Gluconacetobacter diazotrophicus PA1 5: one gene and its partner. The protein of the gene in region 1 interacts with the protein of each later gene in a pairwise test. Links are inferred from orthologs where the notes say so. Each region holds a gene or a part of one and is shown in the gene's direction. Other genes may lie near its edges. The genes, in order: rho and nusG.

Evidence for each region.
Region 2: the proteins of rho (region 1) and nusG interact in binary tests that used the Escherichia coli proteins (3 or more experiments, as listed by UniProt). The link is inferred for Gluconacetobacter diazotrophicus PA1 5 from one-to-one orthologs.

What each region holds. Positions count from the first base shown.
Region 1 is NC_010125.1:1,250,913-1,254,154, forward strand. The notes cover bases 297-3,222. They hold rho (transcription termination factor Rho), read left to right. Parts: upstream 297-1,068; coding sequence 1,069-2,376; downstream 2,377-3,222. Other genes in these bases: GDI_RS05960 (magnesium transporter CorA family protein), read left to right, coding at 297-849; trmB (tRNA (guanine(46)-N(7))-methyltransferase TrmB), read right to left, coding at 2,538-3,222. In the rest of the region: more of GDI_RS05960, read left to right, coding at 1-296; more of trmB, read right to left, coding at 3,223-3,242. UniProt on the Escherichia coli protein: Facilitates transcription termination by a mechanism that involves Rho binding to the nascent RNA, activation of Rho's RNA-dependent ATPase activity, and release of the mRNA from the DNA template.
Region 2 is NC_010125.1:698,000-701,084, reverse strand. What follows is about bases 296-3,064. They hold nusG (transcription termination/antitermination protein NusG), read left to right. Parts: upstream 296-1,299; coding sequence 1,300-1,830; downstream 1,831-3,064. Other genes in these bases: GDI_RS03255 (PqiB family protein), read right to left, coding at 2,587-3,064; GDI_RS03260 (PqiC family protein), read right to left, coding at 1,930-2,583; secE (preprotein translocase subunit SecE), read left to right, coding at 1,095-1,289; GDI_RS03285 (MFS transporter), read right to left, coding at 296-454. Outside these bases: more of GDI_RS03285, read right to left, coding at 1-295; more of GDI_RS03255, read right to left, coding at 3,065-3,085. UniProt on the Escherichia coli protein: Part of the processive rRNA transcription and antitermination complex (rrnTAC). The complex forms an RNA-chaperone ring around the RNA exit tunnel of RNA polymerase (RNAP).

The sequences.
Region 1 (3,242 bases):
ACCGCCCAGCGCATCCCGACCCGCGAGGACCTGGAGGAAATCGAAAGTTCCTCGCGCCTGTTCATGGAAGACGACGCCGTCTATCTCTCCACCCCGCTGGTCCGGCGCATGCAGGACGATTTCTTCATCTCGCCGGTGGGCTTCGTGCTGAAGCGCAACCGGCTGCTGACGGTGCGGTTCACGGCATTTTCCGCGTTCGACGTGGTCGCGAAGCAGATCGCCGGCCGCACCGACGCCCTCAGCGGGGACGAAGTGTCGGTCCTGCTGATGGAGGCGGTGGTGGACCGCCTGGCCGATATCCTGGAACATCTGGGCCAGGCGCTGGATACCCTCTCGCGCGAGGTGTTCCAGTCCGACCAGCCGCGCCGCGCCGTGCAGGCCGACCGGACGCTGCGTTCGCTGCTGCAGCGGGTGGGGCGCTCGGGGGACCTGGCCTCGTCCGTGCGGGACAGCCTGCTGGGCATGGAGCGGATCGCGATCTTCGTCAGCGAGAACAAGAAGCACGACCTGTCGGAACGGCTGCGCGGGCGGCTGGCCACAGTGGCGCGCGATATCGGGTCGCTGAACGATTTCGTGTCCCAGACCTCGAACAAGGTGCAGTTCCTGCTGGACGCCACGCTGGGCTTCATCAGTATCGAGCAGAATAACGGCATGAAGATCCTGACCGTCGTCAGCTTCATCGGCGTGGCGCCGACCCTGGTCGCGGGGATCTACGGCATGAATTTCCACGATATTCCCGAACTGAACTGGCGGTACGGCTACTGGTATTCGCTGGCGCTGATGGCCGCGACGATCGTGCTGCCGCTGCTGTGGTTCTGGCACCGGGGCTGGCTGAACAGGGGACGATGACGGGACGGCCTTGACCTTTTCCGGCGGCATCCCTATCGTAACGCGCACCGCTGACGGGCCTCGTCCGTCACGCGCCCCCTCCGTGCTGGAACGATGTTGGCCGGTTTCCGGTTTGCCCGGTCTGAATGGCACCCGGTCTTTCGGCAAGCGCCTCATGCGCCAAGTGCCTGGTCAACCTGTTCCCTCCCCCATGTGACCTGCCCATTCAAGGCATCGTGAATGCATCTCGCCGAACTCAAGGCCAAAACCCCCGCGGACCTTCTGGCGTACGCCGAAAGCCTGCAGATCGAGAACGCGTCGTCCCTGCGCAAGCAGGACATGATGTTCGCCATCCTCAAGACCCTCGCCGACAATGATCAGGCGATCCATGGCGAGGGAACGCTGGAAATCCTGCCCGACGGGTTCGGCTTCCTGCGCTCGCCCGAGGCCAATTACCTGCCCGGGCCGGACGATATCTATATCTCGCCCAGCCAGGTGCGGCGCTTCGGCCTGCGCACCGGCGACACGGTCGAGGGCCAGATCCGCGCCCCGCGCGACGGCGAGCGCTATTTCGCGCTGCTGAAGGTCAACACGATCAATTTCGAGCCGCCCGAGGCCGTCCGTCACCGGATCAATTTCGACAACCTGACGCCCCTCTACCCCGAGCGCCGGCTGAAGATGGAAGTCGAGGCCAACGCCGTGGGCGGCGAGCCCGAGAAGGTCGAGAAGGGCAAGGGCGCCAAGTCCCAGCCCAAGGATTTCACCCCCCGCGTGATCGACCTGGTCTCGCCGATCGGCATGGGGCAGCGCGCGCTGATCGTCGCCCCGCCGCGCACCGGCAAGACCGTGATGCTGCAGAGCATCGCCTCGTCGATTTCCGCCAACCACCCCGAAGTCTTCCTGATCGTCCTGCTGATCGACGAGCGCCCGGAAGAAGTCACCGACATGGCCCGCTCCGTCCGGGGCGAGGTCGTGTCCTCGACCTTCGACGAGCCGGCGACCCGCCACGTCCAGGTGACGGAAATGGTGCTGGAGAAGGCCAAGCGGCTGGTCGAGCATAAGCGCGACGTCGTCATCCTGCTGGATTCCATCACCCGCCTGGCCCGCGCCTACAACACCGTGGTGCCGTCATCGGGCAAGGTGCTGACCGGCGGCGTGGATGCCAATGCCCTGCAACGCCCCAAGCGCTTCTTCGGCGCCGCGCGCAATATCGAGGAAGGCGGATCGCTGACCATCATCGCCACCGCGCTGATCGATACCGGCAGCCGCATGGACGAGGTGATTTTCGAGGAATTCAAGGGCACCGGCAACTCGGAACTCATCCTCGACCGCAAGCTGGCCGACAAGCGCACCTTCCCGGCGATCGACATCACCAAGAGCGGCACCCGCAAGGAAGAATTGCTGGTCGAACGCTCCGAACTGTCGAAGATGTGGGTCCTGCGCCGCATCCTGGCGCCGATGGGCACGATGGACGCGATGGACTTTCTGCTGGACAAGCTGAAATACAGCAAGACCAACCGGGATTTCTTCGACGCGATGAATACCTGACAGAAGGGAGCGTGATCGGGCGGAAACGCCTGGTCACGTTCTTTTTTGAAAAAAAGAACCAAAAAACTTCTGATCTATTCAGAAATTTTGTGCCGAGTACATACGGCGGACCAAACGAATAAAAGTCTTTTTGCTTCTTTTTCTTCAGAAAAAGAAGACTCTTACTTCCTTACAAACGTCCAATACAAAGGCTGCCGCCCCGCAAGCAGCGCCTTGGCCTCATAGCGCGTCGGCGGCCACCCTTCGGGCCGGACGGTGGCGGGCGGTGCGGTGGCGAACAGATCCTGCGCGCCCATCACCTCGCTCACCCAGGTCTGATAGGTCGGGTCGTCGCTGGCAACACGCCAGATGGCGCCGGGCTTCAACACGCGGGCGACCAGCGCGATCGTCGCGGGATGGACGAAGCGGCGCTTGGCATGCCGGGCCTTGGGCCACGGGTCGGGAAACATCAGGAACATCCGGTCGATCGACCGTTCGGGCAGGGCGCGCAGCAGGATGCGCGCATCCTCGTCCCATATCCGCAGCAGGTCGGGCACCGGGGCGGTACCCTCCTGCCCGTCGGGCACCAGGCGCGACAGCAGCGAGCACAGCCCGTTTTCGAAGACTTCGCTGGCGATATAACCCACGTCGGGATGGGCCGCGTGCTGGGCCAGCGAATGCTCGCCACCGCCGAACCCGACCTCCAGCCAGATTTCGGACGGCACGCGGCCGAAACCGCGTGCCGGGTCATCCAGAACCGACGGGTCCAGCCGCAGTCGCGGCAGCGTCAGGTCCAGCAGGCGCTGCTGGCGCGGGCGCAGCGGATGGCCGCGCTGACGGCCATACAGCCGGTCAGGCGAAGCCTTGACCCCCGATACCGTACCGTC
Region 2 (3,085 bases), 550 kb from region 1 along the record:
ACATGCCGCCCCACATGCCGATCGCCCGCGCCCGGGCCACGGGGGTGACGAAGACATTGGCGATGATCGACAGCGCCACGGGATTCAGCATCGCGCCGCCCAGCCCCTGGAACGCGCGCGCCATCACCAGGGCCCGCGCGCTGGGCGCCAGGCCGCACAGCGCCGACCCCAGGCAGAAGATCGCGATTCCCGTGACGAAGACGCGGCGCCGGCCGATCCGGTCGGCCGTCGACCCCGCCAGGACCAGCAGGGTGGCCACGACCAGCGTGTAGGCGTCCACCACCCATTGCAGGTTCGAAAACCGCCCGCCCAGCGCCGCGCGAATCGACGGCAGCGCGACATTGACGATGGTCACGTCCATCATCACCAGCAGCAGGCTGAGGCAACAGGTGGCCAGCACCAGGCCCGGACGAAGATCGGAACGCAGAGCGGGATGGGGGGACAGGTCGGTCATGCCCCGCGACAATAGGAATCCCGCCGTCGGCCGCCCAGTCACGAACAGTCCAGTCACGAGCAGCCCGGTCACGCGGATGCGATCACGCCGGTCCGGAGCCGGATCGAATCGATTTTCTGGAAAAAAGCAGCGGGGAGATGGAGCGGGCGAAGGGAATCGAACCCTCCTCAGAAGCTTGGAAGGCTACTGCATTACCACTATGCTACGCCCGCCCATGGCGACGTTCATAACGCCGAACCCGGCCGCGCGGCAAGTCCCGCCTGCCGGTGTCGTCATGCCGGTTCGCGGGTTCCGGCCCGTCGCGGCAGGGAATTGCATCGGCCCCCCTTGACTTTGCCGCCCGGTCATACTTTTTTCCGCTGCCTGCGCCGGGTTCGCACGGGTGGCCAAGAAACCAGCTTTCCGCTATTTCTTGGTCGGCGCCGAAGGCGGCATGCAGGGGTGTAGCTCAATTGGCTAGAGCGCCGGTCTCCAAAACCGGAGGTTGCGGGTTCGAGACCCTCCACCCCTGCCAGACCGCCCCGGTCGGATCTGTTCCGTCCGGGCAAAGGTGGCGCCCCGACATGCAGTTGAGGTGATTTTCGGCCCCGTCCGCCCTTTCCGGATGGACGGTGGCGTGGTGTTACAAGAAGGGTGTTTCGTGTCGGTCAGTCCCGCGAAATTTGTGCAAGACGTCCGCGCCGAAGCGGGCAAGGTCACATGGCCCACGCGTCGCGCCACGCTGGTGACGACGGGCGCGGTTCTGGCCATGGCCGCCATGACGTCGGTGTTTTTCTTTGTCGTCGACCAGATCATCGGCCTGGGCGTACGGGAACTCTTTGGGCTTGGAGGCTGAGGGCCGGACCATGGCAAAACGTTGGTACGTCGTTCACGTCTATTCAGGCTTCGAAAAGAAGATCGCCCAGCACATCAAGGAGCAGGCCGCGCAGAAGGGCCTGTCCGACCATTTTGGTGACGTGCTGGTTCCTTCCGAGGAAGTGGTCGAGGTCCGGCGCGGCCAGAAGGTCAGCGCCGAGCGGAAGTTCTTCCCCGGCTACGTCCTGGTCAACATGGAGCTGACCGACGAGGCCTGGCATCTGGTCAAGGATACGCCGAAGGTGACCGGCTTCCTGGGCAGCAAGACCCGTCCCTCGCCGATTTCCGGCGCCGAGGCCGACCGGATCATGAAGCAGGCGCAGGAAGGCGTGGAACGCCCCCGCCCCTCCATCACCTTCGAGATCGGCGAGCAGGTCCGCGTGTCCGATGGGCCGTTCACCTCGTTCAACGGCACGATCGAGGAAGTGGACGAGGACAAGGCGCGCCTCAAGGTCAGCGTCTCGATCTTCGGTCGCTCGACGCCGGTGGACCTGGAATACAGCCAGGTCGAGAAGCTCTGATCCACCGCGAATCGGGATTGGAAACGAAGCAGGGCGCCGCAAGGCGCCCTTTTTCGTGGTGAACGTTCAAAGGGGGCCGGGCAGTGCCCGGCCATGTCGTCAGGCCGGCGGGGGCACGGGCCCCAGCACGCGCAACTGCGCCGCCGCCTGGTCGGCCACCTGACCCAGCAGGGTACTGAGCGCCGCCACCAGGCTGCCCGTATCCGATCCCTGTGGCGACAGGGCGAGCGCCAGCACGCTGGATGCCGCCCCACCCTCTCCCGCACCGCCTGTACCGACCCGATGGACCGCCAGGCTGCCGCCCAGCACCGCCTGACCGGCGGCGTCACGGGCAAAGCGCGTCACCGTCAGTTCGACGGCGGCCTGCGCCGGCGCCGCCACGGCATCGTTCTGGGCGAAGACCGTGCTGCCGGGCAGGCGCTGCTGCAGATCGGCGGTCAGGACATGGGCGATCATGCCAGGCAGCGATTCGCTCCACGCCGCGCCGTCGGCCAGGCGCACGCGGTAATCGCCATCGCTCCGCACGATCCGGTCACGATCCAGCGATACGGCCACGTTGGGGGTCCGGACCTCGATCACCATCGGGGCGCCGCCCTGCGCCGCGCCGGGCCATGGGGCGAGCGCATAGAACGCGGGGTCCGACGAACAGGCGCCCAGCGGCCCGGCGGCCGCCACCGTCAACAGGCCCAGCCCGCCCCGGAGGAGTCCCCGGCGCGAGGCAGCAGGCTTGGGTGCGTGTCCTGGCAGGCTCATCAACTAGCGTCCCGTAATCAGCGCCGAAGGATGGCGATTGAGGAAATCGGTCAGGAAGCGCAGCGACCGCGCCGCCTCGTTCAACTGCACCACCATCTGCTGCAGGTCCCGATGGAAGTCCGTGTCGCCGCCATAGCTGGCCATCAGCACGTTCGCGTTCTTCAGCGTGCCGTCCAACTGCTTGCTCATCTGCGGCAGGCGCTGGAACAGCGGATGCATTCCGCTGCGCGCATCGCCGGCCAGGCCCTGGATGCTGTGCAGCGAATCGCGCAGCGCCACGATCGCCTGGCGCACCTCGGGGCTGTTGATCCGTGCGTCGGAATGCGCCAGCAGGTTGTTCAGGTTCACGCCGACCTGGGTCAGCGGCATCGCGGCGATCTTGTCCGCGACAGTGGACAGCGAATCCATGATGCCGCTGATCCCGCCCGCCTTGTTGGGGATGATCAGGGTCGTGCCCTCGGCCTGCACCATGGCCGGGGTCGCGTTCTTGACGAAATTCAGG